DNA from 2 places in the Streptomyces sp. NPDC008086 genome. Region 2 is predicted to be linked to the other one. Evidence: predicted binding sites of a transcription regulator. Region 2 holds the regulator's gene; the other holds the start of a gene.

Region 1 (14,881 bases), on a different contig from region 2:
TCCCAACACCAAGGGCCTGCTGATCGGCGCCATCGCCGTGGTCGCGGCTGTCGTCATCGGCATCAGCGTGGCCATGCTGGGCGGCGACGACAAGGAGAACGCGGGCAACGACCCGCAGGCCACGCCGTCGCAGTCCCAGCAGAGCAGCGCGCCCAGCCCGTCCAACAGCAACAGCCAGGCGGCCGAGGACGACCTCCCGACGATCGACGCCAAGGCCCTCGCCCTCGCCGGCGGCGCCACCACCGCGTCCGACGTCAAGGGCGCCCAGGCGGACGGCGGAATCTATGTCACCGGCTTCAACCAGGTCGGCTCGTCGGTCACCTGGTCCGTGAACGGGATTCCGAAGAGCGGCAAGTACACGGTCTACGTCGGCTTCAGTGTTCCCGGCAAGGACGGCAACGCCACCCTGACGGTCAACGGCACGCCGTCCACCTCGCCGGTCAACCTCAAGAACTACGCCAAGGGTCCTGAGGGCGACTACGAGAAGGGCTGGACGAAAACGTACAACTGGATCCAGCTCAACAAGGGCACGAACACGATCAAGGTGTCGTGCGAGCAGGGCAACCAGTGCGATGCCCTGATCGACCAGATGTGGCTGGTCAAGGGGTGGGTCAAGTCGTAGCCGTCAGGCGGCGGTGACCTCCCCGGTCACCGTCACCCGCCCCAGCAACTCCTCGTAAGCCCTCCGCTCGAACTCCCCCGCCACTGGTGCCACCACGCTCGCCGCGCTCAGCGCCGCTGCCCGGGCCAGCCGGTCCGGCCATGGCAGGTTTTCGACCAGGCCCGACAGCAGGCCCGCGACCGCCGCGTCGCCGGCGCCGGTCGGGTTGCCGTGGAGGCGGGTCGGCGGGGTGGCGCGCCAGCGGCCCTCGGCGGTCACGGCGAGGAGGCCGTCCGTGCCGAGCGAGGCGACCACCGCCCGCGCCCCCCGCCGACGGGCGTCCTGCGTGGCGCGCAACGGCTCGTGGGACCCGGTGAGTTCGGCGAGTTCGTCGGCGTTCGGCTTGATGACGTCCGGGCGGGCGGCGACGCCGCGGCGCAGCGCCTCTCCGCTGGTGTCCAGCAGGACCGGCACCTCGGCGGCCTTCGCGGCCCGCACCAGACCGGCGTACGCCCCCACCGGCACCCCCGGCGGCAGACTGCCGCACAGGGCGACCGCCGAGGCCGACGCGAGCAGGCCCTCGTAGGCCTCCTGGAAGGCGGACCACTCGGCGGGCGTGACCGTCGGGCCGGGCTCGTTCAGCTGGGTCGTGTCGCCGGAGCGCTCGTCGACCACGGCGATCGTGCGCCGGGTCGCGCCCGCCACCGGGACGAGCGCGTCCACCACACCGGGCGTCGCCGTGAGCCGTTCCTGTACGACACGGCCCGTCGCGCCACCCGCGAAGCCGGTGACCGCCACCTCGTGCCCGAGGGCCGCCAGTACCCGGGCCACGTTCAGGCCCTTGCCGCCGGGGCGCTCGGTCACCTCGGAGACGCGGTGGGATGTGTGGGGCCGCAGCGACCGTACGCGATAGGTGATGTCGAGAGCGGTGTTCAGCGTGACCGTGAGGATCACCTGGGCCGACCTCCCCCGAAGAAGTTCAGAATGCGAGCGGTTCGGAACGCGTTTGCCGGCTGTCCACCGGACGCTCCGCCTGGAGGCCTTGATCATGCCAAAAGGACGGCGGCCGTCCCAGTCTCGCAGGACAACCGCCGCCCTCAACAGCAGGACAGATCACCCCAGTTGCGGATCGACCACCCATTCGCCGCGGCGCATCACGCCCTTGAGGTCGAAGTCGGCGTCCAGCACCAGCAGGTCGGCGTCCTTGCCGGGTTCCAGGGAACCGATGCGGTCGTAGCGGCCGAGCAGCCTGGCCGGGTTGACGGACAGGGCCGCCACCGCGTCCTCGACGGGCAGCCGGTCGATCGTCACCGCCCGCTTGAAGGCGCGGTCCAGGGTGAGGGTGGACCCGGCGATCGAGCCGCCCTCGACGAGGCGGGCCACGCCGTCGGCGACCTCCACCTCCAGCGGGCCGAGCATGTAGCGGCCGTCGCCGAAGCCGGCCGCGTCCATGGCGTCCGTGATGAACGCGACCCGGTCCGCCCCCGCGTGACGGAACGCCAGCTCCAGCGCCGCCGGGTGCAGATGGGTGCCGTCGTTGATCAGCTCGACGGTCACCCGCTCGTCCTCCAGCAGGGCCGCGATGGGGCCAGGCTCGCGGTGGCCCAGCGGCGGCATCGCGTTGAACAGATGCGTGGCGACCGTGGCGCCCGCCTCGATCGCCTCCACCGTCTGCTCGTACGTCGCGTCCGTGTGCCCGATCGCCGCGATGACGCCGTGTTCGGCGAGGAGGCGTACGGAGTCGAGGCCGCCCGGCAGTTCGGTGGCGAGGGTGACCATCGTGGCGTGCCCGCGCGCCGCGTCGATCAGCTTGCGGACCTCCGCGGGGTCGGGGTCGCGCAGGAGTGCCTCGGAGTGGGCGCCCTTGCGGCAGGGGGAGATGAAGGGGCCCTCGAAGTGGATGCCGGCGATGTCGCCCTGTTCGGCGAGTTCGCTGAGGAGGCCTGCGCGGCGGGTGAGGAAGTCCATGTCGCCGGTGACGGTGGAGGCGACGAGGGTGGTGGTGCCGTGGAGGCGGTGGGTGTGGATGCCCTTGAGTACGTCGTCGGGGGTGCCTGAGGTAAAGGAGGCTCCGCCTCCGCCGTGGTTGTGGATGTCGACGAAGCCGGGGATGACGTAGTGGCCGTCGAGGGCGATGCGGTGGGCGTTTTCCGGGGCTGTGGCGGTGATTCGGGTGCCCTCGATGATCACTTGGGCGTCTTTGACGGTTCCTGTGGGCATCACCGCGGTGGCGCCGGACAGGATCAGGGGCGCTTTGCCGGACGCGGGCTGCGGGTCGTGTGTGGCTGGTCGCGCAGTTCCCCGCGCCCCTGGGTGGGCTGCCATCAGGCCGATTCCTCCGTGCGGTCGGTGGATGTGAGGAGATCCCAGGCGAGGAGGCCCGCGCCCAGGCATCCCGCCGTGTCGCCCAGGGCCGCGGGGACGATGGACGGCAGCTTCTGGAAGGTCACCCGTTGCCGGACGGCGTCCCGCAGGGGTGTGAACAACGTTTCCCCCGCCTCGGCCAGGCCGCCACCGATGATCAGGGTGCGCGGGTCCAGCAGGGTGAGGGCGGTGACGAGGCCGTCGGCGAGGGCGTCGACGGCCTGCTGCCAGACCCGTACGGCGTTCGGGTCGCCGGACGTGACGGCCTTCGCGCAGTCGGCGGCGTCCGCTTCCGGGTCCCCGCAGGCGGCGGCCCATGCCTCGCTGACCGCCGCCGCGGACGCGAACCGTTCCAGGCAGCCGCGCTGCCCGCACGGGCAGGGGGTGCCGCCGGGGCGTACGACGATGTGGCCGATCTCGCCCGCGAAGCCGTGCGCGCCCGACTCCACCCGGCCGTCGATGCCGATGGCGCCGGCGATTCCGGTGCCGAGCGGCACGAAGAGGAAGCGGTCGGTGCCCTTGCCCGCGCCGATCCGGCCCTCCGCGAGGCCGCCGGTGCGCACGTCGTGGCCGAGGGCGACGGGGATGCCGCCGAGCCGGTCGGCCAGCAGCCGGCGCAGGGGTACGTCCCGCCAGCCGAGGTTGGCCGCGTAGGCGGCGATGCCCTCGGCCTCGTCGACGATGCCGGGGACGGCGACGCCGACAGCGGCAGCGGGCTCGCCGAAGCGCTGTTCGCCGTACGCGCGCAGCTCGGCGGCGAAGTCGAGGATGCCCTCGACGACCGCGTCCGGCCCGCGCTCGCGCCCGGTCGGGCGGCGGACCTGGTGGAGGAGCTCGCCGCTCGCCCCTGCCAGGGCGGCCTTCATCCCGGTGCCGCCCACATCGAGGGCGATGACATGTCTCACGGGGGACAGTGTGGCTTGCGTACCCGCGAGAGGTCTAGTCCACTTACGTGGTGTAGACCTTATGGGGGCAATATGTATGACGTTTCGAAAGTTTCGAATGATGGGTGTGGGGCGGTTCTGCGTGCAGCGGCGTAGGCGTACGGGGACGATCGCGGCGGTGTCCGCGCTGGGGCTGGTGGCGACGCTGGGTGGCTGTGGGCTGACCGGTGGTTCGGGCGAGGTGACGCTGAGGCTGGTGGCCGCCGACTACGGCGACAGCGAGGCCAACAGCTCCCAGAAGTACTGGGACAAGCTCGTCGAGGCGTACGAGGAGGAACACGCGGGCGTGCACGTCGACGTCACCGTGTACTCCTGGAACGACGTCGACGCCAAGGTCAAGGAGATGGTCGACGCCGGGAAGGCGCCGGACATGGCGCAGATCGGCGCGTACGCCGACTACGCCGCCAAGGACCTCCTCTACGAGGCGGACGATCTCCTCTCCATCCCCGTCCAGGCCGACCTCGTCGCGCAGCTCGCGGACGCGGGGCAGGTGAACGGGGTGCAGTACGGCATTCCCTTCGCCTCCTCCACGCGGCTGCTCTTCTACAACAAGACCCTCTTCCAGAAGGCCGGCCTCACCGCGCCGACCACCTGGCGGGAGCTGGCCGCCGACGCCGCGGCGCTCGAGGCGGAGGGCGTGAAGTACCCGTACGCGCTGCCGCTCGGGCCCGAGGAGGCGCAGGCCGAGACCATGCAGTGGCTCCTCAGCGGTGGGGGCGGGTACACCGACGCGGAGCTCGGCACGTACAGCATCGACTCCACGGAGAACGTCGCCACCTTCAACTGGCTGAAGAACAACCTCGTCGGCAAGGGGCTCACCGGGCCGGTCGCGCCGGGGCGGCTCAACCGGGCCGAGGCGTTCTCCGCGTTCGCGGCGGGCGATGTCGGCATGCTCAACGGCCACCCTTCCCTGATGCAGATGGCTGCCAAGAAGGGCGTGAAGTTCGGCATGGTGCCGATGCCCGGGCGGGAGGGGCCGACCAAGGTCTCCATGGGTGTGGCCGACTGGATGACGGCGTTCAAGCAGAACGGTCATGCCGAGCAGGTGGGCGACTTCCTCGACTTCGTCTACGACAAGGAGAACGTCCTCGACTTCTCCCGGGAGTACGACCTGCTGCCCGTCACGAACTCCGCGTCCACCGTGATGAGCGGGGCGCCTCAGGACGCCGATCTCAAGCCGTTCCTGGAGCAGCTGTCGCTTTCCGAGCTGTATCCGGTGGGGCGGACGTCGTGGGCCGCGGTCAGTGCGGGGGTCAAGAAGCGGATCGGTGGGGCGGTGGCCTCCGGGGGGAGTCCGTCGGCGATTCTTGGGCAGCTCCAGTCGACCGCGTCGCGGGCGGAGAGCGCGGAGTAGGTGTCGGTGGCGGGGGCTAGTGTGCGGGGCATGAGTGACGAGCCGACTGAGCGGGAGGGCCTTGCCGAGCGTGAGCGGGGTGTGCTCGCGCTGGAGCGGCGGGGGTTCTCGGGGCCCGGGGCGAAGGAGCGGGCGATCCGGGAGGAGCTGGGGTTGGCGCCGGTTCGCTACTACCAGCTGCTGAACGCTCTGCTGGACGACCCGCGGGCGTTGGCCCATGACCCGGTGACGGTGAATCGCCTGCGGAGACTGAGAGAACAGCACCGCGCCGAACGCTGACACCCGTTCCTCGCCCCCGCCGCCCCTACCCGTCCCCTCCCTGGGGGCTGCGCCCCCAGACCCCCGCTGTCGGCCCTCCGGGCCTCGTCCTCAAACGCCGGACGGGCTGAAGTACTCAGCCTCTCCGGCGTTTGAGGAGCGGGGTCTGGGGCGGAGCCCCAGAAGGATGGGACGGGTAGGGGCGGCGGGGGCGGATAAAGTCTGGGCATGGGTAGTCATACGGAAGCTCTCCCGACCCCCACCACCCGGCCCGGCCGCGCAGGCCTCGACGCGATTCTCAGGCGCCCCGCCCGCGCACTGATCGCCCTCGACTTCGACGGCACCCTCGCCCCGATCGTCCCGGACCCCGAGAAGGCGAGGCCGCACCCCGAGGCCGTCCCCGCCCTCACCGCCCTCGCCCCCCGCGTCGCGGCCGTGGCAGTGATCACCGGCCGACCGGCCGAAACCGCGGTGCGCTACGGCGGCTTCGCCGACACCCCCGGCCTGGAGCACCTGGTCGTACTCGGCCACTACGGCGCCGAACGCTGGGACGCCACGACCGGCAAGGTCACCGCTCCCGAACCCCACCCCGGCATCGCGGCCGTCCGCGCCGAACTGCCGGGCGTCCTCGACGGCATCGGCACCACCGGCACCTGGACCGAGGACAAGGGACACGCCCTCGCCGTACACACCCGCCGCGCCCCCGACCCCCAGGGCACCTTCGACACCCTCCGCGCCCCCCTGACCGACCTCGCCACCCGCAACGGCCTCATCGTCGAACCGGGCCGTATGGTCCTCGAACTGCGCCCACCCGGCATGGACAAGGGCGTGGCCCTCCTGGACTACGCCCGCGACCTCGGCGCCGAGTCCGTCCTCTACGCCGGCGACGACCTCGGCGACCTCCCCGCGTACGCCGCCGTCGAGGAACTCCGTTCCGACGGCACCCCCGGCCTCCTGGTCTGCAGCGGCAGCGAGGAGGTCACGGAGTTGTCGGAGAAGGCGGACGTCGTGGTCGACGGCCCGCAGGGGGTCGTACGCCTGCTGGCGGCCATCGCCGATCAGGCGGGCTGACCGGACTCCCCGGCCGCTTCATCCGTGAGCGCGTCCAACTGGTCCAGGAACCACCGAGCCGGCGGCAGCGCCGTCGCAGCCGCGGCCAGCCGTTTCGACCGCTCCGCCCGCTCCTCCGGCCTCATGGACAACGCCTCGTGCAGCGCCCGCGCCGTGTCGATCACGTCGTACGGGTTCACGGTGATCGCGTCGTCGCGCAGCTCCTCGTAGGCACCGGCCTCCCGGGAGAGCACCAGCGCGCAGCCCTCGTCGGAGACGACGGGTACTTCCTTGGCGACCAGGTTCATGCCGTCCCGGACGGGGTTGACCAGGGCCACGTCGGCCAGCCGGTACGCGGCGAGCGACCGGGCGAAGTCGTCCTTGACGTGGAGGACGACCGGGGTCCAGGTCGGGGTCCCGTAAGCGGAGTTGATCTCGTCCGCCAGCCGCTGGACCTCCGCCGTGTAGTCCCGGTACACCGCCAGGTCCTGTCGCGACGGGTAGGCGAAGGCCACGTGCACCACCCGCTCCCGCCACTCGGGGTGGTCGTCGAGCAGTTGCCGGTAGGACAGCAGGCCGCGCACGATGTTCTTGGACAGCTCGGTGCGGTCGACGCGGACGATCGTCCGGCGGGCGGAGCCGTCCGGTGCCGTGCCGATCTCGTGCCGCAGTGCCGTCATCCGCTCCTCGACGTCCGGCCGGCGGGAGCGCTCGCGCAGGAACTCGGCGTCGGCCCCGAGCCCGTGCACCCCGATCCAGGTGGTGCTCAGCGGCGGCGCGCCCGTCGGGGTGTGCTCGATGTGCTTCGGCTCGCTCGGCACGGGCGAGTACACCTGGATCCGCTCGGCGTCGATCTCGTTCGCGCAAGCCATGAAGCCGGACGCCCACCGCCAGGTCAGGAACGCCAGCCGGTCCGCGCCGAGCATCCCCCACACCAGCTGGGACCGGATGTCGTCCGGCAGCATCCGGAAGTACTCCGCCGGCGCCCACGGCGTGTGCGAGAAGTGGCCGATCCGCACGTCCGGGCGCAGCTCGCGCAGCATCCCCGGCACCAGGCACAGGTGGTAGTCCTGCACCAGCACCGCCGCGCCCGGCGCCGCCTGCCGCGCCAGTTCCTCCGCGAACGCCCGGTTGTAGGTCTCGTACGCCGCCCACTGGCGCCGGAACTCCGCGTCGAAGACCGGCTCCAGCGGCGTCTGGTACAGCATGTGGTGGACGAACCAGAGGACCGAGTTCGCGATGCCGTTGTACGCGTCGGCGTGCACGTCGGCCGGGATGGGCAGCATGCGCACGCCCTCCTCGCCGACCCCGCGCCGCACCGCCTCCCGGTCGCCGTCGGACAACGCCGAGCACACCCACAGGGCGCCCGCGTCCGGCCCGATCGCCGACAGTCCGGAGACGACACCTCCGCCGCCCCGCTTGGAGCGCAGCGAGCCGTCGCCCTGCACCTCGTACGAGACCGGGCCGCGGTTCGACGCGACCAGCACCTTGGCAGCACCCTGTTCGGCAGCACCCTGCGTGGAAGCCATACGCGTCAACCTAGCCCGGCTCGGAAACGCTCAAACGTGCGGTTCAGCTCAGTGGCGCATCATCGTCCGGCCCGTATACGGCGGGTGTCCGTCGTTCACGCGACCTTCCTCGTCGCGTACTCCGCGATCTCCACCATCGGCGGCCGCTCCTCCGTGTCCACGGAGTACGTACGCGGCTCGAAACCGTCCTCGCCCCGCTCGAACTGGGTGAGGGACGGGCGGACCAGATGGCCCCGGGCCAGCCTCAGCTGGGCCGTGCGATAGATCGCCGCGGACATCCGGCCGAGGGCCTGGCCGTCCTGATGGCGGTGCTTGCGCACGCCCACGTCCACCTGGGCCAGCGCGTCGAGGCCCACCAGGTGCAGGGCGTCGACCAGCATGCCCAGCTCCACGCCGTATCCGACGGGGAACGGCAGTTGTTCCAGCAGCGACCTGCGGGCCGCGTACTCGCCGCCGAGCGGCTGCACGAAGCCGGCCAGCTGCGGCCAGTGCATGTTCAGCAGCGGGCGGGCCATCAGTTCGGTGACCCGGCCGCCCTGGCCCGCCGCACCGCCCAGGGGACGGTCGTACATGCCCTTGACCAGGTCGATCTCGGGGTCGGTGAGCAGCGGGCCGACGATGCCGGAGACGAAGTCGGAGGAGAAGTCCTTCAGGTCGGCGTCGATGAAGCAGACAATGTCCCCGGTCGTGACGAGCAGCGAGCGCCACAGCACCTCGCCCTTGCCGGGCACGGCCGGGACGCGCGGGAGGATCGCGTCCCGGTGCACCACGGTCGCGCCCGCCGCCGCGGCGACCTCGGAGGTGCGGTCGGTGGAGCCCGAGTCGACGACGACGATCTCGTCGACCAGCGGCACCTGCCGCATGAGGTCGTGACGGATGACCGCGACGATGTCGCCGACGGTCTCCTCCTCGTCGAGCGCGGGCAGGACGACGGAGACCGACCGGCCCGTACGCTGTTTGGCGGCCAGGATCTGGTGGAGCGGGCGATCGCTCGCGGACCAGGAGCGGGTGCTCAGCCAGCGCTCGACTTCTTCCAGCACGTAAGCGGCTCCTTCGCGTGTGATCCATCTCGCGGTTCGGACGACTATCTCAACTGTCCAGGTTGTCGGTTACAGTCTTGAACAACGCGGGTGACCATCGCATGTCCTGGTTGGCCGCCGACCACAACTTCATACCGCTCATCCAGAGGGGCAGAGGGATACGGCCCGATGAAGCCCCGGCAACCCTCCAGCCGGTCTCGTTCACGCGAGGCTCCCGGCTAGGGAAGGTGCCAAATCCGTCTCACGGCGAGATGCGTCGTGAGGAAGATGAGGAGAAAGGGCCTCGCCTCACATGGCTGCGCAGACTGTTGCAAGCACCACCGACTCCACCACCGCTTCCACGGTAGACCTCGGCCCCGCCGCCGCGCTCTCCTGTCGCGAGTGCGGTCACCGGGTGCCCCTCGGGCCGGTCTTCGCCTGCGAGGAGTGTTTCGGCCCGCTGGAGATCGCCTACGACTTCTCGGCCTACGACACCGAGGAGCTCCGCAAGCGGATCGAAGCGGGCCCCGCGAACATCTGGCGCTACGCGCCCCTCCTTCCCGTCCCGGCCGACGTGGCTACCAAGCCGAACATCAACCCCGGCTGGACCCAGCTCGTCAAGGCCGACAACCTCGCCCGTGAGCTGGGCGTGGACGCCGGCAAGCTGTTCATCAAGGACGACTCCGGCAACCCCACGCACTCCTTCAAGGACCGCGTCGTCGCCCAGGCCCTGGAGGCGGCCCGCGCCTTCGGCTTCACCACCCTCTCCTGCTCCTCCACCGGCAACCTCGCCGGCGCGGTGGGTGCCGCGGCCGCCCGGGCCGGCTTCCGTTCCTGCGTCTTCATCCCGCACGACCTGGAGCAGGGCAAGGTCGTCATGGCCGCGATCTACGGCGGCGAGCTCGTCGGCATCGAGGGCAACTACGACGACGTGAACCGATTCTGCTCCGAGCTGATCGGCGACCCGGCCGGTGAGGGCTGGGGCTTCGTCAACGTCAACCTGCGGCCGTACTACGCCGAGGGCTCCAAGACGCTCGCGTACGAGATCTGCGAGCAGCTCGGCTGGCAGCTCCCGGACCAGCTGGTCGTCCCGATCGCCTCCGGCTCGCAGCTCACGAAGATCGACAAGGGGCTGCAGGAGCTGATCAAGCTCGGGCTCGTCGAGGACAAGCCATACAAGATCTTCGGTGCGCAGGCCGAGGGGTGCTCGCCGGTGTCGGTGGCCTTCAAGGCGGGGCACGACGTCGTACGGCCGCAGAAGCCGAACACCATCGCCAAGTCGCTGGCGATCGGCAACCCGGCGGACGGGCCGTACGTGCTGGACATCGCCCGTCGTACCGGGGGTGCGGTGGAGGACGTGACGGACGAGCAGGTCGTCGACGCGATCAAGGTGCTTGCGCGGACCGAGGGGATCTTCGCCGAGACCGCCGGTGGTGTGACCGTGGGCGTGACGCGGAAGCTGATCGAGAACGGACTGCTCGACCCGACCCTGACGACTGTCGTGCTGAACACCGGCGACGGACTCAAGACGCTGGACGCGGTGGCCGGTACGGGGCTTACTGCGACCATTCGTCCCAACCTTGATTCGTTCCGCGAGGCTGGTCTCGTCTAGGGGCCTGTCCCATGGATTTTCGTCTGCGGGCCGTGGGGGCCGGTCGCGCAGTTCCCCGCGCCCCTAGGGGCGACTACCCGACCGGAGGTCATACGTGAGCGTCAACGTCCGCATCCCCACCATCCTGCGTACCTACACGGGTGGCCAGGCCGAAGTGACAGCCGAGGGCGGCACCCTCGGCGAGGTCATCGCCGAACTGGAGAAGAACCACACCGGGATCGCCGCCCGGGTGCTGGACGACCAGGGCAAGCTGCGTCGGTTCGTGAATGTCTACGTCAATGACGACGACGTCCGTTTCGAGCAGGGGCTGGAGACGGCGACGCCGGACGGTGCGGGCGTTTCCATCATCCCGGCCGTCGCCGGTGGCTGATCGAGGCTGACCGAATGACCGATCATTACCTTCGGTAACCCCGGTCACCGAGAGTTCATCGAATTGCCCCCTCCGTGAGAGAAGCGGAGGGGGCAATTCTGTGTGGTTGAGCGAGGTACAGTTGGGGAACGCGTCGCCGATCCAAGGGTCGGCGCCCCTTTATCTCCACCGCGAGCCCGACAAGAAGTAGCCAAAGTGTGCGGGTTTTTTGCGGCTTTTGTTCCGTTTGCCGGGTCCGACTTGACCTGAAGTCAGCGGAATTGTCCCCACATTCCCGACCGGTCGTGCCCGGATTTCTCGTCCGATTGACCTGTTGCAGACGGCAGTTGGGCAGATACATTCAGCCGCGGTCGACGCGTTCCGGCGCACGCCCCCGACCGATGGGGGGTGAGGTCTGACCCGGATCCGCGAAGTGTGGATCTGTGCAAGGGCCAGTAATAGGGGAGTTAGGCATGGCTCAGGGCACCGTCAAGTGGTTCAACGCGGAGAAGGGGTACGGCTTCATCGCGGTCGACGGTGGTGCGGATGTTTTCGTCCACTACAGCGCGATCCAGATGGACGGGTACCGCACCCTGGAAGAGGGCCAGCGGGTCGATTTCGAGATCTCGCAGGGTCAGAAGGGGCCGCAGGCGGACATGGTCCGGCTGGCGACCGGCTGAAGCACGCGTCGACTTAACAGCAGCGACGTTCTTCTTCGAAGGGCCCGCACCTCCCGGGGTGCGGGCCCTTCGCCGTGCCCAGCCACAGGGGGGCGATCCCCGAGAGCCGCTTGCGCCCGCCCGTCGCCCGACCGCCACCCCACATCGAGCCCTCGCTTCGCGAGGGCGCCTTGCACTCTCCGGGGGCGAGTGCTAATCATTGGCGTTAGCACTCTGAAGGTGAGAGTGACAAAGAAGGACCGGGTCGGTGAGGCCCGCAGGCCGGGTGGGGCAAGGAACCACAAGGCATGTGAGCCGTCCGTCGCGGGCGCGGGCGCGGTCCGAAGGAATCACCCCCAGTCCTGGAGGGACCACTTCACATGGCCAAGATCATCGCGTTCGACGAGGAGGCGCGGCGCGGCCTCGAGCGCGGCATGAACCAGCTCGCGGACGCCGTCAAGGTGACGCTCGGCCCCAAGGGTCGCAACGTCGTCCTCGAGAAGAAGTGGGGCGCCCCCACGATCACCAACGATGGTGTGTCCATCGCCAAGGAGATCGAGCTCGAGGACCCGTACGAGAAGATCGGCGCCGAGCTGGTCAAGGAAGTCGCCAAGAAGACGGACGACGTCGCCGGTGACGGTACGACCACCGCGACCGTTCTCGCCCAGGCCCTGGTCAAGGAGGGTCTGCGCAACGTAGCCGCCGGCGCCAACCCGATGGCCCTCAAGCGTGGTATCGAGCGTGCCGTCGAGGCCGTCTCCGCCGCCCTGCTCGAGCAGGCCAAGGATGTCGAGACCAAGGAGCAGATCGCCTCCACGGCCTCCATCTCCGCCGCCGACACCCAGATCGGCGAGCTCATCGCCGAGGCGATGGACAAGGTCGGCAAGGAAGGCGTCATCACCGTCGAGGAGTCCCAGACCTTCGGTCTGGAGCTGGAGCTCACCGAGGGTATGCGCTTCGACAAGGGCTACATCTCGGCGTACTTCGCCACCGACATGGAGCGTATGGAGGCCGTCCTCGACGACCCGTACATCCTGATCGCCAACTCCAAGATCTCCGCGGTCAAGGACCTGCTCCCGCTGCTGGAGAAGGTCATGCAGTCGGGCAAGCCGCTGCTGATCATCGCCGAGGACGTCGAGGGCGAGGCCCTGTCGACCCTGGTCGTCAACAAGATCCGCGGCACCTTCAAGTCCGTCGCGGTCAAGGCCCCGGGCTTCGGTGACCGTCGCAAGGCCATGCTGAACGACATCGCCATCCTCACCGGTGGCGAGGTCATCTCCGAGGAGGTCGGTCTCAAGCTCGAGAACACCTCCCTGGACCTCCTGGGCAAGGCCCGCAAGGTCGTCATCACCAAGGACGAGACCACCATCGTCGACGGTGCGGGCTCCTCGGACCAGGTCGCGGGTCGCGTGAACCAGATCCGTGCCGAGATCGAGAACAGCGACTCGGACTACGACCGCGAGAAGCTCCAGGAGCGCCTGGCGAAGCTCGCCGGTGGCGTCGCCGTCATCAAGGCCGGTGCCGCGACCGAGGTCGAGCTCAAGGAGCGCAAGCACCGCATCGAGGACGCCGTGCGCAACGCCAAGGCGGCCGTCGAGGAGGGCATCGTCGCCGGTGGTGGCGTGGCCCTGCTGCAGGCCTCCGGTGTCTTCGAGAAGCTGGAGCTCGAGGGTGACGAGGCGACGGGTGCCGCCGCGGTCAAGCTCGCGCTCGAGGCTCCGCTGAAGCAGATCGCCGTGAACGCCGGTCTTGAGGGCGGCGTCGTGGTGGAGAAGGTCCGCAACCTCACCCCGGGTCACGGTCTGAACGCCGCGACCGGTGAGTACGTCGACCTGGTCGCCGAGGGCATCATCGACCCGGCGAAGGTGACGCGGTCCGCGCTGCAGAACGCCGCGTCGATCGCTGCGCTGTTCCTCACCACCGAGGCTGTTATCGCCGACAAGCCGGAGAAGGCCGCCGCGCCTGCCGGTGGCGGTATGCCGGGCGGTGACATGGACTTCTGATCGGCCTCGGGGTCTTTGACCTCCGGTTGATCAACGTCCTTGCCGAGGGCGGCACTTCCTGTTGCGACAGGGGGTGCCGCCCTCGGTGTTTTGGCGGGTGCGGGCCGGTGGGGGCTGGTCGCGCAGTTCCCCGCGCCCCTAAAAGAAGGGCACTGCAGCCAGCGCCCCTTTAGGGGCGCGGGGAACTGCGCGACCAGCCCTCGTGTAGCCGCCGTCGCTACGAAACCTGTCCCCCTCCTTGGGAATGCGCAGCATCACACTCGCCGTTGCTTAATGTGGTGCAACAATGCGTGTGCACATACTGACCGGTATAAGCAACCCCGTTCCAAGGAGCCCTCCACGTGACCGTCACCCAGCCCGCCGCCTCCCGGGCGGCGCAGATTCTGTCTCGGCCGACCGTCATCAATGGCCTGACCGTGCCGAACCGCATCGTGATGGCGCCGATGACGCGCATGTTCTCCCCGGGCGGCGTCCCCGGCGAGGACGTGCTGTCGTACTACGCGCGGCGCGCAGCGGCCGGCGTGGGCCTGATCGTCACCGAGGGCACGTACGTCGGGCACGACTCGGCCGGGCAGAGCAGCCGGGTCCCGCGGTTCCACGGGGAGGAGCAGCTGGCCGGCTGGGCGAAGGTCGCCGACGCGGTGCACGCGGCCGGCGGCACGATCGTGCCGCAGCTGTGGCACATCGGCATGGTGCGCAAGGAGGGCCAGTCGCCGTATCCCGAGGCCCCCGCCGTCGGCCCGTCCGGCATCCGCATCGGTGAGACCGAGCCCACTGGCAAGGAGATGACCCAGCGCGACCTCGACGACGTCATCGCCGCCTTCGCCCAGGCCGCGGCGGACGCCGAGCGCATCGGCTTCGACGGCGTCGAGCTGCACGGCGCCCACGGCTACCTCGTCGACCAGTTCCTGTGGGCGGGCACCAACCGCCGCACCGACGCCTACGGCGGTGACCCGGTCGCCCGTACGAAGTTCGCGGCGGAGATCGTGGCCGCCGTACGGGAGCGGGTCTCCGCGGACTTCCCCGTCATCTTCCGCTACTCGCAGTGGAAGCAGGAGGCCTACGACGCCCGGCTCGCCGAGACCCCGGAGGAGCTGGAGGCCATCCTCACCCCGCTCGCCGCGGCCGGCGTCGACGCC
Region 2 (14,881 bases):
CCTCGGCGACGACCCGCGCGAGGTCCGCACGGTCTTCGTCGGCGGCGGTACGCCGACCCTGCTGGCCGCCGGTGATCTCGTACGGATGCTGGGGGCGATCCGCGACGAGTTCGGACTGGCGCCGGACGCGGAGATCACCACGGAGGCCAACCCGGAGTCGGTCGACCCGGCCTATCTGGCCACCCTCCGCGAGGGCGGCTTCAACCGGATCTCCTTCGGCATGCAGAGCGCGAAACAGCACGTACTGAAGGTCCTGGACCGCACCCACACCCCCGGCCGCCCCGAGGCCTGCGTCGCCGAGGCCCGCGCGGCGGGCTTCGAGCACGTCAACCTGGACCTGATCTACGGCACCCCCGGCGAGTCGGACGACGACTGGCGGGCCTCGCTGGACGCGGCCATCGGCGCCGGGCCGGACCACGTGTCGGCGTACGCCCTGATCGTCGAGGAGGGCACCCAGCTGGCCCGCCGGATCCGTCGCGGCGAGGTCCCGATGACGGACGACGACGTCCACGCGGACCGCTATCTGATCGCCGAGGAGACCTTCACCGCGGCCGGCTTCGACTGGTACGAGGTCTCCAACTGGGCGACCTCCGAGTCCGCCCGCTGCCTGCACAACGAGCTGTACTGGCGGGGCGCCGACTGGTGGGGCGCGGGGCCGGGAGCACACTCGCACGTGGGCGGGGTGCGGTGGTGGAACGTGAAGCATCCGGGGGCGTATGCGGGGGCGCTGGCGGCGGGGAAGTCGCCGGGGGCGGGCCGGGAGCTGCTGTCGGAGGAGGACCGGCGGGTGGAGCGGATCCTGCTGGAGCTGCGGTTGCGGGAGGGGGCGCCGCTGGGGTTGCTGCGGGAGGAGGGGCTCGCGGCGTCGCGGCGGGCGCTGGGGGAGGGGCTGCTTCAGGAGGGGCCGTATGCGGAGGGGCGTGCGGTGCTGACGTTGCGGGGGCGGTTGCTGGCGGATGCGGTGGTCAGGGATTTGGTGGACTGATCACTCGGACGTGTGAATCGGTGCGGAACGTCGGTTCGGTCCCTAACCTGATCCGTAGGCTGCCGCTAAAAGGACGCGGCGGATGTGGAGGGCCACGGAGATGACCGCTGTGGACGAGCGTGGGATGACCAAGTACTTCGAGGAGCTTGACCCTCCCGAGGGCGTCAAGGTCGAGCTTCTCCGGGGGGAAATCGTGATGATGGCCAGCCCTGATCTTGTGCACAACATGATCGTGGAAGATGTGCTGGACCAGATCCCACGTAAGCGGTGGTCTCGCCTACAGACCCAGGACGTCGACATTCTCGATGAGGCCAGTGAGCCAGTGCCGGACTTGGTGGTTCTTGAGCGCGAAGCCAGGCCCGCTTCGGGCCGCCTGCTGCCGTCCTCGCTGATCACGATGGTTGTCGAGGTGGTCTCCAAGACCAGCGTCCAACGGGATTACGAGATCAAGCGGTCCATCTACGCTGCCGGCAAGGTGCCCGTCTACCTCATTGTGGATCCGGTCATGGCGCAGTGCGTCCTGCTGACGAGGCCTGTCGGGAGGGGAGACAACGCCGATTACCAGCGGCAGCAGGTCACCAAGTTCGGGGCGCCCCTGCCGTTGGAGGAACTCGGGCTCGAACTCGACACCACCGAGTTCGGAACGTTCTCCAGCGTCAGGCCCCACCGCTACCCGTGACAAAGTCGATCAACTCCTCCACCCTCCCCAGCAACTCCGGCTCCAGGTCCTTGTAGGACCCCACCCGCTTCAGAATCGCCTGCCACACCGCCCCCGTGTTCTCCGGCGGCCACCCCAGCGCCCGGCACACCCCGGTCTTCCAGTCCTGCCCGTGCGGGACCTTCGGCCACCCGGCGATCCCCAGGGACGACGGCTTCACCGCCTCCCAGATGTCGATGTACGGGTGGCCCACGACCAGGGCGTGCTCGCTGGTCACCGACTCGGCGATCCGCCACTCCTTCGTGCCGGGCACGAGGTGGTCCACCAGGACACCCAGCCGGGCGTCCGGGCCGGGGGCGAATTCGGCCACGATCGCCGGCAGGTCGTCGACGCCCTCCAGGTACTCCACGACCACGCCCTCGATGCGCAGGTCGTCGCCCCAGACCTTCTCGACCAACTCGGCGTCGTGGCGGCCCTCGACGTAGATACGGCCGGCGCGGGCCACGCGTGCGCGCGCGCCGGGGACGGCGACGGAACCGGAGGCCGTACGAGTGGGGCGTACCGGCGCGGCCCCCGCGGGCCGTACGAGCGTCACCACCTTGCCCTCCAGCAGGAACCCACGCGGCTCCAGCGGGAACACCCGGTGCTTGCCGAAGCGGTCCTCCAGCGTCACCGTGCCCGCCTCGCAGCGGATCACCGCGCCGCAGAAGCCCGTGCCCGGCTCCTCCACCACCAGACCCGGGTCCGCCGGGACCTCGGGGGCCGGCTTGGGCTTCTTCCAGGGCGGGGTCAGGTCGGGGGAGTACTGGCGCATTCGGATGACGATAGGAGAAGCCCGGCCCGCGCGTCCCGCCGTTCAGCCCGACACGCCGAAGCGGGCGGCCAACGCGTCGCGCTGGCCTCGCACGAACCCCGCGTCCACCACCGCACCGTGACCGGGCACGTACAGCGCGTCCTCGCCGCCCAGTTCCAGGAGGCGGTCCAGGGCCGCCGGCCAGTGCGACGGTACGGCGTCGGGGCCGGCCTGCGGTTCACCGGACTCCTCCACCAGGTCGCCGCAGAAGACCACCTCCCGGTCCCCCAAGACCCCGGCCGGCACGAGCACGACCAGATCGTGGGCCGTGTGGGCCGGGCCCACGTTCGCCAGGAGGACCTGCCGGCCGCCGTCCAGGTCGAGCGTCCACTCGCCGCTGACCTGGTGGCGCGGGTGGACCAGCGCGTCGACCGCCTCGTCCGCCGCGTCCTGGTCCAGGCCGTTGCGCAGGGCGTCCGCGCGCAGCTCCGCCCGCTCGTGCGCGAACACGGTGTCCATGCCCACCGCCCCGTACACCTCGGCCCCCGCGAACGCCGCCGCCCCGAAGACGTGATCGAAGTGCGGATGCGTCAGCGCGAGATGAGTCACACGGTGACCGGCGAGCCACTGCGCCTGCGTCCGCAGTCGCGCGCCCTCCCCGAGGCTCGACCCGGCGTCGACGAGCAGCGCGCCACCGTCCCCGACGACCAGCCCCGCCGTGCAGTCCCAGCCCGGCAGCCGGCACCTGCCGACCCCGGCCGCCAGCCGTTCCCACCCCAGCTCTTCCCAAGTCACCGTCATACCGCGACGCTAAACGACACCACCGTCGGGCACGGTGGTGCGTGACCGGCCTTGCCCGGGGCGTACCCCACCGCCGTACACTGGCCGGGGACGGTTGGCACTCACCAGCGCAGAGTGCCAGGCGAGGCGCCGAGGGAACGACTTCTGGAGGTGTGCGCGATTGCTGAGTGAACGCAGGCTTCAGGTGTTGCGTGCCATCGTCCAGGACTACGTCGGGACCGAGGAGCCGGTCGGCTCGAAGGCCCTGACCGAGCGGCACAACCTCGGTGTCTCCCCGGCGACCGTCCGCAACGACATGGCGGCCCTGGAGGACGAGGGCTTCATCGCCCAGCCGCACACCAGTGCGGGGCGTATCCCCACCGACAAGGGCTACCGGCTGTTCGTCGACAAGCTCGCCGGCGTCAAACCGATGACCCCGCCGGAGCGGCGCGCCATCCAGAACTTCCTCGACGGCGCCGTGGACCTCGACGACGTCGTGGCCCGCACCGTACGGCTGCTCGCGCAGCTCACCCGGCAGGTCGCCGTCGTGCAGTACCCGTCGCTGACCCGGTCCACCGTCCGCCATGTCGAGCTGCTGTCCCTCGCACCCGCGCGCGTGATGCTCGTCCTGATCACGGACACCGGACGGGTCGAGCAGCGGATGGTCGACTGCCCGGCCCCCTTCGGCGAAGGGTCGCTCGCGGATCTGCGCGCGCGGCTCAACAGCCGGGTCGCGGGACGGCGCTTCAGCGATGTGCCGACCCTCGTCGAGGACCTCCCCGAGGCCTTCGACCTGGAGGACCGCGGCACCGTCTCGGCCGTGCTCTCCACCCTGCTGGAGACACTCGTCGAGGAGAACGAGGAGCGGCTGATGATCGGCGGAACCGCCAATCTCACCCGCTTCGGACATGACTTCCCCCTCACCATCCGGCCCGTTCTGGAAGCCTTGGAGGAGCAGGTCGTGCTCCTCAAACTCCTTGGCGAGGCCGGGGATTCGGGCATGACCGTGCGCATCGGGCACGAGAACGCCTACGAGGGACTCAACTCCACGTCCGTCGTGTCGGTGGGCTACGGTTCGGGCGGCGAGGCAGTCGCCAAGCTCGGCGTGGTCGGACCGACCCGCATGGATTACCCGGGAACGATGGGAGCGGTACGCGCAGTGGCACGGTACGTCGGACAGATCCTGGCGGAGTCGTAAGTGGCCACGGACTACTACGCCGTTCTCGGCGTGCGTCGCGACGCGTCGCAGGAAGAGATCAAGAAGGCCTTCCGGCGGCTCGCGCGCGAGCTGCACCCGGACGTCAATCCGGATCCGAAGACCCAGGAGCGGTTCAAGGAGATCAACGCCGCTTACGAGGTGCTGTCGGACCCGCAGAAGAAGCAGGTCTACGACCTCGGCGGCGACCCGCTGTCCCAGGCGGGCGGCGGCGGAGCCGGCGGCTTCGGCGCCGGCGGCTTCGGGAACTTCTCGGACATCATGGACGCGTTCTTCGGCACGGCGTCGCAGCGCGGTCCGCGCTCGCGTACGCGCCGGGGCCAGGACGCCATGATCCGGCTGGAGATCGAGCTCGACGAGGCGGCCTTCGGCACGACGAAGGACATCCAGGTCGACACGGCCGTCGTCTGCAACACCTGCAACGGCGAGGGGGCCGCTCCCGGTACCTCCGCCCAGACGTGCGACATGTGCCGCGGCCGCGGTGAGGTGTCGCAGGTGACGCGGTCCTTCCTGGGCCAGGTCATGACGTCCCGGCCGTGTCCGCAGTGCCAGGGCTTCGGCACCGTGGTCCCGACGCCGTGCCCCGAGTGCGCGGGCGACGGGCGGGTACGGTCCCGCCGGACCCTGACCGTCAAGATCCCGGCCGGTGTCGACAACGGCACACGGATCCAGCTCGCCGGTGAGGGCGAGGTCGGGCCGGGCGGTGGTCCCGCCGGTGACCTGTACGTCGAGATCCACGAGCTGCCGCACTCGATGTTCCAGCGGCGCGGCGACGATCTGCACTGCACGGTGACGATCCCGATGACGGCGGCGGCCCTCGGCACGAAGGTGCCGCTGGAGACGCTGGACGGCATGGAAGAGGTCGACATCCGGCCCGGCACGCAGTCCGGTCAGTCGATCCCGCTGCACGGGCGGGGCGTGACCCATCTGCGCGGCGGCGGGCGCGGCGACCTCATCGTGCACGTCGAGGTGCAGACGCCGACCAAGCTGGATCCCGAGCAGGAGCGGTTGCTGCGCGAGCTGGCCAAGCTGCGCGGCGAGGAGCGTCCGCAGGGGCAGTTCCAGCCGGGGCAGCAGGGGTTGTTCTCGCGGTTGAAGGATGCGTTCAACGGGCGCTGATGTGAGCTGCTGGGGGTCCGGGGGTCGTCCCCCGGGCAGGCACAGTCAGCCGGGGCAGCAAGGGTTGTTCTCGCGGCTGAAGGACGCGTTCAACGGGCGCTGAGCCCTGCTTCGACGGGTGCTGATCCCCTTGGGAAAATGTTGGCCTATGCCAAGGGGAAGGGCCGATTCGGACTTGTTCGGAGGACGTGACAACATGCCGTCATGTCCTCCGCGCTGACCGATCTCTTCCCTCATCCGATCGTGCAGGCCCCCATGGCAGGCGGCGTCTCCGTGCCGCAGCTCGCCGCCGCCGTGGCCGAGGCCGGTGGGCTGGGGTTCCTCGCCGCCGGGTACAAGACCGCCGACGGGATGTACCAGGAGATCAAGCAGCTCAGGGGGCTGACCGGGCGGCCGTTCGGGGTCAACCTGTTCATGCCGCAGCCCGAGTACGCGGACGCGGCGGCGGTGGACGTCTACGCCCATCAGCTCGCCGGTGAGGCCGCCTGGTACGAGACCGAGCTGGGCGATCCGGACAGCGGGCGGGACGACGGGTACGACGCCAAGCTGGCGGTGCTGCTCGACAACCCGGTGCCGGTCGTCTCCTTCCACTTCGGCGTGCCCAGCGGCGAGGTCCTGGAGTCCCTGCGGCGCGCCGGGACGTTCACCCTCGTCACCGCCACCACCCCGGACGAGGCCCTCGCCGTGCAGCGGGCCGGTGCGGACGCCGTGATCGTGCAGGGCGTCGAGGCGGGCGGGCATCAGGGGACGCATCGCGACAACCCGGAGACCGACGGTACCGGCATCGGGCTGCTCTCCCTCGTCGCCCAGGTCCGCGAGACCGTGAGCCTGCCCCTCGTCGCCGCCGGCGGCATCATGCGGGGCAGCCAGATCGCCGCCGCGCTCGCGGCCGGGGCGAGCGCCGCCCAGCTCGGCACCGCCTTCCTCGCCACCCAGGAGTCCGGCGCCAACGCCGTGCACAAGCAGGCGCTGACCAACCCGCTGTTCGTCCGGACCGAGCTGACGCGCGCGTTCTCCGGCCGCCCCGCCCGTGGCCTGGTCAACCGCTTCATGCGCGAGCACGGCCCGTACGCCCCCGCCGCCTACCCCGAGATCCACCACCTCACCTCACCCCTGCGCAAGAAGGCCGCCTCCTCCGGCGACCCGCAGGGCATGGCCCTGTGGGCGGGACAGGGGCACCGCATGGCCCGTGACCTGCCCGCCGGGCAACTGGTCGAGGTCCTGGCCGCCGAACTGGCCGCGGCGTCGACAGCGTTGTCAGCCTTCCCGCGGGGCGGTGCCGGCCGATGACCGCACCGGTGTTCGTCGTCGATTCCCTGGAGCGTGGTGTCGCCCCCTCGGGCGGCGAGTACGTCCTCGACGGGCCGGAGGGGCGGCACGCCGTCTCGGTGAAGCGGCTGCGGGCCGGCGAGGACGTCGTCCTCACCGACGGGCTCGGACGCTGGGCCGAGGGCGTCGTCAAGGCGGCCGAGGGCAAGGACCGGCTGGTGGTGGAGCTGGGGGCCGTCGCGCACGAGCCGCCAGCCCAGCCCCGAATCACCGTCGTCCAGGCCCTGCCCAAGGGCGACCGCGGGGAACTGGCCGTCGAGACCATGACCGAGACCGGCGTCGACGCGATCGTGCCGTGGGCGGCCGCCCGGTGCATCACGCAGTGGAAGGGTGAACGGGGCGCGAAGGCCCTCGGCAAATGGCGGGCCACCGCGCGTGAGGCGGGCAAGCAGTCGCGCCGGGTGCGTTTCCCCGAGGTCGCGGAGGCGGCCACGAGCAAGCAGGTCGCGGCGCTGCTCGCCGGGGCCGACTTCGCCGCCGTACTGCACGAGGACCGCGACTACGGCAGCGAGCCGCTGGCCACGGCGGCACTGCCCGCCGAGGGCGACATCGTGCTCGTCGTCGGACCCGAAGGCGGCGTGAGCCCCGAGGAGTTGGCCCTCTTCGAGGAGGCGGGGGCGAAGGCGTACCGTCTGGGCCGTACCGTCCTGCGGACCTCCACCGCCGGAACTGCGGCGACGGCACTGCTCCTCGGCCGCACCGGCCGCTGGTCCTGACCCGGGAGGTACCTACGCCGTGGAACTGGCCCAAGTACGACTGCTGGTCGGCGACTTCCCGGCCTGCTACCGCTTCTACGCCGACGTCCTCGGCCTCAAGCCGCAGTCGGGCGCGGTGAACGGGCCGTACGAGAAGTTCAGCCCCGCCACCGGCTCGGCCGGTATCGCCCTGCAGGACCGGGCGATGATGGCCGAGGTGCTGGGCGAACTCGGTGCCGCGGCCACCGGCCACCGGTCCCTGGTGGTGCTGCGGGTCGACGACCTGGACGCCTACTGCGCGCAGGTCACCGCACGCGGCGCGACCGTCCTGCACGGGCCCGCCCCGATGACGGACCGGATGCGCGTCGCCCATCTCAAGGACCCCGAGGGCAACCTGGTGGAGCTTCAGGAGTGGCTGCTGTTGCGGTCCTGATCCGGTGGGGGAGTGGCCGTATGCGCTCTACCGCGGCGGCCGGGACAGTGGCAGGCTGCCCTCTCATGGGGGCTTTCAGCAGGTTTCGGGGCCGTGCCGGCCGGCGCCCGCGAGTGGCGGGCGCGGTGGGAGTGGCCGTGCTCGCCGTCGGAGCGATGACCGCCTGTGATCCCGGTGGGCTCAGCAGCGCGACCGTGGCGTTCACCACCGACCAGACCGTGACGGCGGAGCTGGAGCGGCAGAAGGCGGACGTGCAGTGGCTCAACTGCACCGGCTCGTACGACAACGGCGACGGCAAGTCCGGCGCGGCGACGGCGAGTGCGAACACCGTCGTCAAGGTCGACTGCGAGGGCGAGACCTCCGACGGCAAGGACATCGTCGTCACCGGCCGGATCACCCGGGCCGTCAGCGGTTCCTGTGTGCGCGGGGACCTCGTCGCCAAGATCGGCGGCAAGGAGTGGTTCCACGTCAACGGGCTGGGCGACTGCGACGCCACGCCCTCGCCGGTCAACCCCTCCGGCGGCGGACAGCAGCCCGGGCCCACCGTCACCGTGACCGTCACCAAGACCGTCTACTGCAAGCAGCACCCGAACTGCTGGCCGGAGGGCAAGTGAGCGCTTTCGGCCGCGAGTTGGGCAAGTGATCCAAAGGTCTGTCCCCGGACGCCGCCCCTGCTTATGGTGATCGGGTGACTCAGCCCGCGACGCCCGGATCGTCTTCCTATCTCCGGTATCCGCATCTCCACGGTGACCTGGTCGCCTTCACCGCCGAGGACGACGTGTGGCTCGCCCCGCTCGACGGCGGCCGCGCCTGGCGGGTCAGCGCCGACAACGTGCCGGTCACCCTGCCGCGCATCTCGCCCGACGGCACGACCGTCGCCTGGACCTCCAGCCGCGACGGCGCCCCCGAGGTGCACATCGCGCCGGTCGACGGCGGCCCCGCCAGGCGCCTCACCCACTGGGGCAGCTGGCAGACCCGGGTGCGCGGCTGGACCCCGGACGGCCGGATCCTCGCCATCAGCACCCGGGGCCAGGCGGGCAGCCGCCGCACGTGGGCGCACACGGTCCCGCTCGACGGCGGCCCGGCCACCACCCTGCCGTACGGCCCCGTCGCCGACGTCGTGCACGGGCCGCAGCTCGTGCTCGCCTCCGCGCCGATGGGGCTGGAGGCCGCCCGCTGGAAGCGCTACCGGGGAGGTACGGCGGGGAAGCTGTGGATCGACCTCGCGGGCGACGGCGACTTCGTACGGCTGCACGCGGACCTGGACGGGAACATCGAGTACCCCGTGTGGGCCGGTGACCGGATCGCCTTCCTCTCCGACCACGAGGGGGTGGGCGCGCTGTACTCGTCCCTCGCGGACGGGTCGGACCTACGACGGCACACTCCTGTCGACGGGTTCTACGCCCGGCACGCAGCCGGCGACGGCACCCGCGTCGTGTACGCGTCCGCCGGTGAACTGTGGCTCCTGGACGACCTCGACGGGGCCGAGCCGCGCCGGCTCGACATCCGGCTCGGCGGACAGCGCACCGACCGGCAGGCGTACCAGCTGAACGCCGCCCGCGCCTTCGGGGAGGCCGCGCCCGACCACACCGCGCGCGGCAGCGCCGTCTGCGTGCGGGGTGCCGTGCACTGGGTCACCCACCGCTCCGGCCCCGCCCGCGCGCTCGCCGCCGAGCCCGGCGTGCGGGCCCGGCTGCCGCGCACCTTCCGGACGGAGGGCGAGGAGTGGGTGGTGTGGGTGACGGACGCGGAGGGCGACGACGCCCTGGAGTTCGCCCCGGCGACCGGACTCGCACCGGGTGCCACGCCGCGCAGGCTCGGCGCCGGACAGCTGGGCCGGGTCCTGGAGCTCGCCATGGCACCCGACGGGAGCCGGGCCGCGGTCGCCGCGCACGACGGACGGCTGCTGCTCGTCGAACGGGAGTCCGGCGAGGTCCGCGAGGTCGACCGCAGCGCCGACGGCGACGTGTCCGGTCTCGTCTTCTCGCCCGACTCGGCCTGGCTCGCCTGGTCACACCCCGGCCCGCGCCCGCTGTCCCAGCTGAAGCTCGCCAACACCACCGACCTGTCCGTCTCCGAGGCGACCCCCCTGCGCTTCCAGGACTACGCGCCCGCCTTCACCCAGGACGGCAAGCACCTGGTCTTCCTCTCCACCCGGGCCTTCGACCCCGTCTACGACGAGCACGTCTTCGACCTCGCCTTCGTGGTCGGCTCCCGCCCCCACCTGATCACCCTCGCCGCGACCACCCCGTCCCCCTTCGGTCCGCAGCGGCACGGCCGGCCCTTCGACGCGCCGGACAAGGAGGAGACCCCCGACAGCGAGGGCACCCCGACCACCCGCATCGACCTCGAAGGGCTCGCCGACCGGATCGTGCCGTTCCCTGTCGAGGCGGCCCGCTACACCAACCTGCGGGCCGCGAAGGACGGCGTGCTGTGGCTGCGGCATCCCGTGCGCGGCGCGCTCGGCACCACCCGGGCCACGCCCGACGACCCCGAGCCCAAGACCGAGATGGAGCGCTACGACCTCGTCCAGCGGCGGGTCGAGCATCTCGCCGACGACGCCGACCACTTCGAGGTCAGCGGCGACGGCAAGCGGGTCCTGCTGTGGACCGACAGCCGGCTCAAGGTCGTCCCCAGCGACCGGCGGGCCTCCGGCGACGACGACAGCGACTCGAACATCACCGTGGACCTGACGCGCGTACGGCAGACGGTCGACCCGTCGGCGGAGTGGCGGCAGATGTTCGACGAGACCGGCCGCATCATGCGCGACCACTTCTGGCGGCCGGACATGAGCGGCGTCGACTGGACGGGCGTACTGGACCGCTACCGCCCCCTGCTCGACCGGGTCGCCACCCACGATGATCTGATCGACCTGCTCTGGGAGGTGCAGGGCGAGCTGGGCACCTCGCACGCGTACGTCGCCGGGCGCGGCGGCTACGGCGGCGGGGCCCGGCAGGGACTGCTCGGCGCCGACATCTCCCGCCATCCGGACGGCAGTTGGCGCATCGACACGATCCTCCCCTCGGAGACCTCCGACCCCGACGCCCGGGCACCGCTCGCCGCGCCCGGGGTCGCGGTGCGGGCCGGGGACGCGATCCTGGCGGTGGCCGGGGTGCCGGTGGACCCGGTGACCGGGCCCGGGCCGCTGCTCGTCGGCACGGCGGGCAAGGCGGTGGAGCTGACGGTCTCACCGGCCGGGGGCGGGGAGCCGCGGCACGCGGTCGTCGTGCCGATCGCCGACGAGCAGCCGCTCCGCTACCACGCCTGGGTGGCCGACCGGCGGGCCTACGTCCACGAGAAGTCCGGCGGTCGGCTCGGCTACCTCCACGTGCCGGACATGCAGGCTCCGGGCTGGGCCCAGATCCACCGCGACCTGCGGGTCGAGGTCGCCCGCGAGGGCCTTGTCGTGGACGTCCGTGAGAACGGCGGCGGGCATACCTCGCAGCTGGTCGTGGAGAAGCTGGCACGGCGGATCGTGGGCTGGGAACTGCCGCGCGGAATGCGGCCGTACAGCTATCCGGCGGACGCTCCGCGCGGGCCCGTGGTCGCGGTGGCGAACGAGTTCTCCGGGTCCGACGGGGACATCGTCAACGCGGCGATCAAGGCGTTGGGGCTCGGGCCGGTGGTGGGGACGCGGACGTGGGGTGGTGTCATCGGCATCGACAGCCGCTATCGCCTGGTCGACGACACGCTGATCACGCAGCCGAAGTACGCCATCTGGCTGGAGGGGTACGGCTGGGACGTGGAGAACCACGGGGTGGATCCGGACGTGGAGGTGGTGCAGCGTCCGCAGGACTGGGTGGCCGGGCGGGACGCGCAGTTGGACGAGGCGGTGCGGCTCGCGTTGGCGGGGCTGGAGGAACGGCCGGCCAAGTCGGCACCGCCGCTGCCGGACCGGTGAGTTCTTCGCCCCCGCCGCCCCTACCCGTCCCATCCCCAGGGCTCCGCCCCTTCGACCCCGGGTCGTCTTTCGGGTGCGGGCCGGTGGGGGCTGGTCGCGCCCACGCGGCGGAGCCGCATATCGACACAGCCCCGCGCCCCTGAGGCACTCAGCCCGTCCGGCGTTTGAGGACGAGGCCCGGAGGGCCGATAGGGGGGTCTGGGGGGCGCAGCCACCGGGGATGGGACGGGTAGGGGCGGCGAGGGCGGGGAAGGGTGGGGCCCCGGCGATAGCATGCCCGTAAGAGATCATCCGGCGTGAGGAGGCACAGGCATGGCAGGGGAATCGAAGGACGACTGCTTGTTCTGCAAGATCGTCGAAGGGCACGTCCCGGCGACGATCGTCCGGGAGACGGACACGACCGTCGCCTTCCGGGACATAAACCCCCAGGCACCCACCCACGTCCTGGTCATCCCCAAGGCGCACTACCGGGACGCCGCCACCCTCGCCGCCGCCGACCCGTCCCTCGCCGCCGACGTCCTGCGCGAAGCCCAGGCCGTGGCGGACGAGGACAAGCTGGAGAGCTACCGCATCGTCTTCAACACCGGCTCAGGCGCAGGCCAGACCGTCTTCCACACGCACGCCCACGTCCTCGGCGGCCGCGGCATGCAGTGGCCCCCCGGATAACTCGCCGTGTCCGTACGTGAACTGGTCGTCCTCGGCACGGCCAGCCAGGTCCCGACCCGGCACCGCAACCACAACGGCTACCTGCTGCGATGGGACGGCGAAGGGATCCTCTTCGATCCCGGCGAGGGCACGCAGCGGCAGATGCTGCGCGCCGGGGTCGCGGCGCACGACCTGAACCGGATCTGCGTCACCCACTTCCACGGTGACCACTCGCTCGGCCTCGCCGGCGTCATCCAGCGGATCAACCTCGACAAGGTCCCGCACCCCGTCACCGCCCACTACCCGCTCTCCGGCCAGCGCTTCTTCGACCGGCTGCGGTACGCCACCGCCTACCGGGAGACCGTCGACCTCGCGCAGGCCCCGGTCAGCGAGGACGGGGTCATCGCCGACACCGGCGGCTACACGCTTCAGACCGCCCGGCTGTCGCACCCCGTCGAGTCCTACGGCTACCGCCTCGTCGAGCCCGACGGCCGCCGCATGCTGCCCGAACGCCTCGCCGCGCACGGCATCAAGGGGCCGGACGTGGGGCGGCTCCAGCGGGACGGCGTGTTCGGCGGGGTCTCCCTCGCGGACGTGAGCGAGGTGCGCCGCGGGCAGCGTTTCGCGTTCGTCATGGACACCCGGCTGTGCGACGGGGTGTACGCCCTCGCCGACGGCTGCGACATGCTCGTCATCGAGTCCACCTTCCTGGACGACGACGTCGAACTCGCCGTCGAGCACGGCCATCTGACCGCCGGTCAGGCCGCCCGCGTCGCGCTGGAGTGCGGCGTACGGCATCTCGTGCTCACCCACTTCAGCCAGCGCTACAGCGAGCCGGACGAGTTCGAGCGGCAGGCGCGGGACGCCGGTTTCGACGGGGAGCTGACGGTGGCGTACGACCTCCTGCGGGTGCCGCTGCCGAAACGTCGGTAATACCCCCGTACGATGCTTTGATGCCTCTCCCGAAAGCAGAACTGCACCTCCATATCGAAGGCACCCTCGAACCCGAGCTCGCCTTCGAACTCGCCGCGCGCAATGGCGTCGAGCTGCCGTACGTCGACACCGACGAGCTCCGCAAGGCGTACCAGTTCGAGGACCTCCAGTCCTTTCTGGACCTGTACTACGAGCTCATGGCGGTCCTACGCACCGAGCGGGACTTCGAGGACCTCGCGAACGCCTACCTCGCCCGGGCGGCCGCGCAGGGCGTGCGGCACGCGGAGATCTTCTTCGACCCGCAGGCGCACACCAAGCGGGGCCTGGAGCTGGGCACGGTTGTCGAGGGGCTGTGGCGGGCGCTGGGGAGCAGCGAGGCGAACCACGGGGTCTCTACCCGGCTCATCCTGTGCTTCCTGCGCGACGACTCCGCCGAGTCGGCCATGGCGACGCTGCGGGCCGCCGAGCCGTATCTCGACCGGATCGTGGGCATCGGCCTCGACTCCGCCGAGGTCGGCCATCCGCCGGTGAAGTTCCGCGAGGTCTACGAGGCCGCCGCCGCGCTCGGTCTGCGCCGCGTCGCGCACGCGGGCGAGGAGGGACCGCCGGCGTACATCACCGAGGCCCTCGACATCCTCGGCGTCGAGCGGATCGACCACGGGCTGCGGTGCATGGAGGACCCGGCGCTGGTGGAGCGGCTGGTCCGGGACCGGGTGCCGCTGACGCTGTGCCCGCTCTCCAACGTGCGGCTGCGGACCGTCGACGTCCTCGCCGACCACCCCCTGCCCGCCATGCTCGACGCCGGCCTGATGTGCACGGTCAACTCCGACGACCCGGCCTACTTCGGGGGCTACGCGGGCGACAACTTCGACGCCGTCCACCAGACCCTGGACCTGTCCGAGGATCGGCTGCGGGAACTCGCCCGCAACTCGTTCCTCGCCTCCTTCCTGGAGGACGACGAGGAGCTGCGGGGGCGGTATCTGGCCGAGGTGGAGGCATACGAGTTCGGGTAGCCGGGCCGACGCCGGTTCAGGTCGCCGCGGTCAGGCGGTCCGGGGCCGCCGGGGTGGCTTCGTTGGTGTCCAGGGGGATCTCGACGATCTCCATGATCTCCGTGCCCTCGGCCACCTCGACCGTCTCCTGCGGGCGTCGGGCCAGTGCCACGGCGGTCATGGGCACGGCGACGATCAGCAGGCCGGTCGCGAGGACCGTGCCCATGGTGGGGAAGCCGGCCTGGGCGGACAGGACGCTGCCGGTCAGGGGGCCGGCCGCGGTGCCCAGGGAGGACGCCGAGCCCACGAGGACCGCCCAGCGGCCGCGTGGGTCCAGGGAGGCGGCGAGGCCGATGACGTACGACAGGACGATCGGGTAGAGCGTGTTCCAGGCGATCTCGC

What was found. Region 2 encodes HrcA, which represses chaperone genes, less so after heat shock. Its sites were predicted from a motif close to TTNGCACTCNGNNNNNCNGAGTGCNAA; they were not measured.
Region 1: the regulator HrcA is predicted to act here: its motif matches at 11,966-11,992, upstream of groL (chaperonin GroEL).

The regions. Positions count from the first base shown of each region.
Region 1 covers NZ_JBIBIA010000006.1:162,909-177,789, forward strand. The annotation lists gene ACFZBP_RS22125 (CBM35 domain-containing protein) at 1-622, shown strand, start outside; gene ACFZBP_RS22130 (hexose kinase) at 626-1,555, opposite strand; gene nagA (N-acetylglucosamine-6-phosphate deacetylase) at 1,715-2,926, opposite strand; gene ACFZBP_RS22140 (ROK family protein) at 2,926-3,870, opposite strand; gene ACFZBP_RS22145 (extracellular solute-binding protein) at 3,971-5,263, shown strand; gene ACFZBP_RS22150 (DUF3263 domain-containing protein) at 5,294-5,542, shown strand; gene otsB (trehalose-phosphatase) at 5,750-6,592, shown strand; gene ACFZBP_RS22160 (trehalose-6-phosphate synthase) at 6,580-8,100, opposite strand; gene ACFZBP_RS22165 (glucosyl-3-phosphoglycerate synthase) at 8,196-9,140, opposite strand; SAM riboswitch class I at 9,276-9,414, shown strand; gene thrC (threonine synthase) at 9,433-10,731, shown strand; gene ACFZBP_RS22175 (MoaD/ThiS family protein) at 10,826-11,101, shown strand; gene ACFZBP_RS22180 (cold-shock protein) at 11,554-11,760, shown strand; gene groL (chaperonin GroEL) at 12,120-13,742, shown strand; gene ACFZBP_RS22190 (NADH:flavin oxidoreductase) at 14,084-14,881, shown strand, end outside.
Region 2 covers NZ_JBIBIA010000004.1:639,095-653,975, forward strand. The annotation lists gene hemW (radical SAM family heme chaperone HemW) at 1-985, shown strand, start outside; gene ACFZBP_RS17040 (Uma2 family endonuclease) at 1,086-1,664, shown strand; gene ACFZBP_RS17045 (DUF3097 family protein) at 1,642-2,457, opposite strand; gene ACFZBP_RS17050 (MBL fold metallo-hydrolase) at 2,500-3,237, opposite strand; gene hrcA (heat-inducible transcriptional repressor HrcA) at 3,398-4,414, shown strand; gene dnaJ (molecular chaperone DnaJ) at 4,415-5,551, shown strand; gene ACFZBP_RS17065 (nitronate monooxygenase) at 5,756-6,841, shown strand; gene ACFZBP_RS17070 (16S rRNA (uracil(1498)-N(3))-methyltransferase) at 6,838-7,596, shown strand; gene ACFZBP_RS17075 (VOC family protein) at 7,616-8,008, shown strand; gene ACFZBP_RS17080 (hypothetical protein) at 8,074-8,622, shown strand; gene ACFZBP_RS17085 (S41 family peptidase) at 8,697-11,909, shown strand; gene ACFZBP_RS17090 (histidine triad nucleotide-binding protein) at 12,222-12,575, shown strand; gene ACFZBP_RS17095 (ribonuclease Z) at 12,582-13,487, shown strand; gene ACFZBP_RS17100 (adenosine deaminase) at 13,508-14,500, shown strand; gene ACFZBP_RS17105 (MFS transporter) at 14,517-14,881, opposite strand, start outside.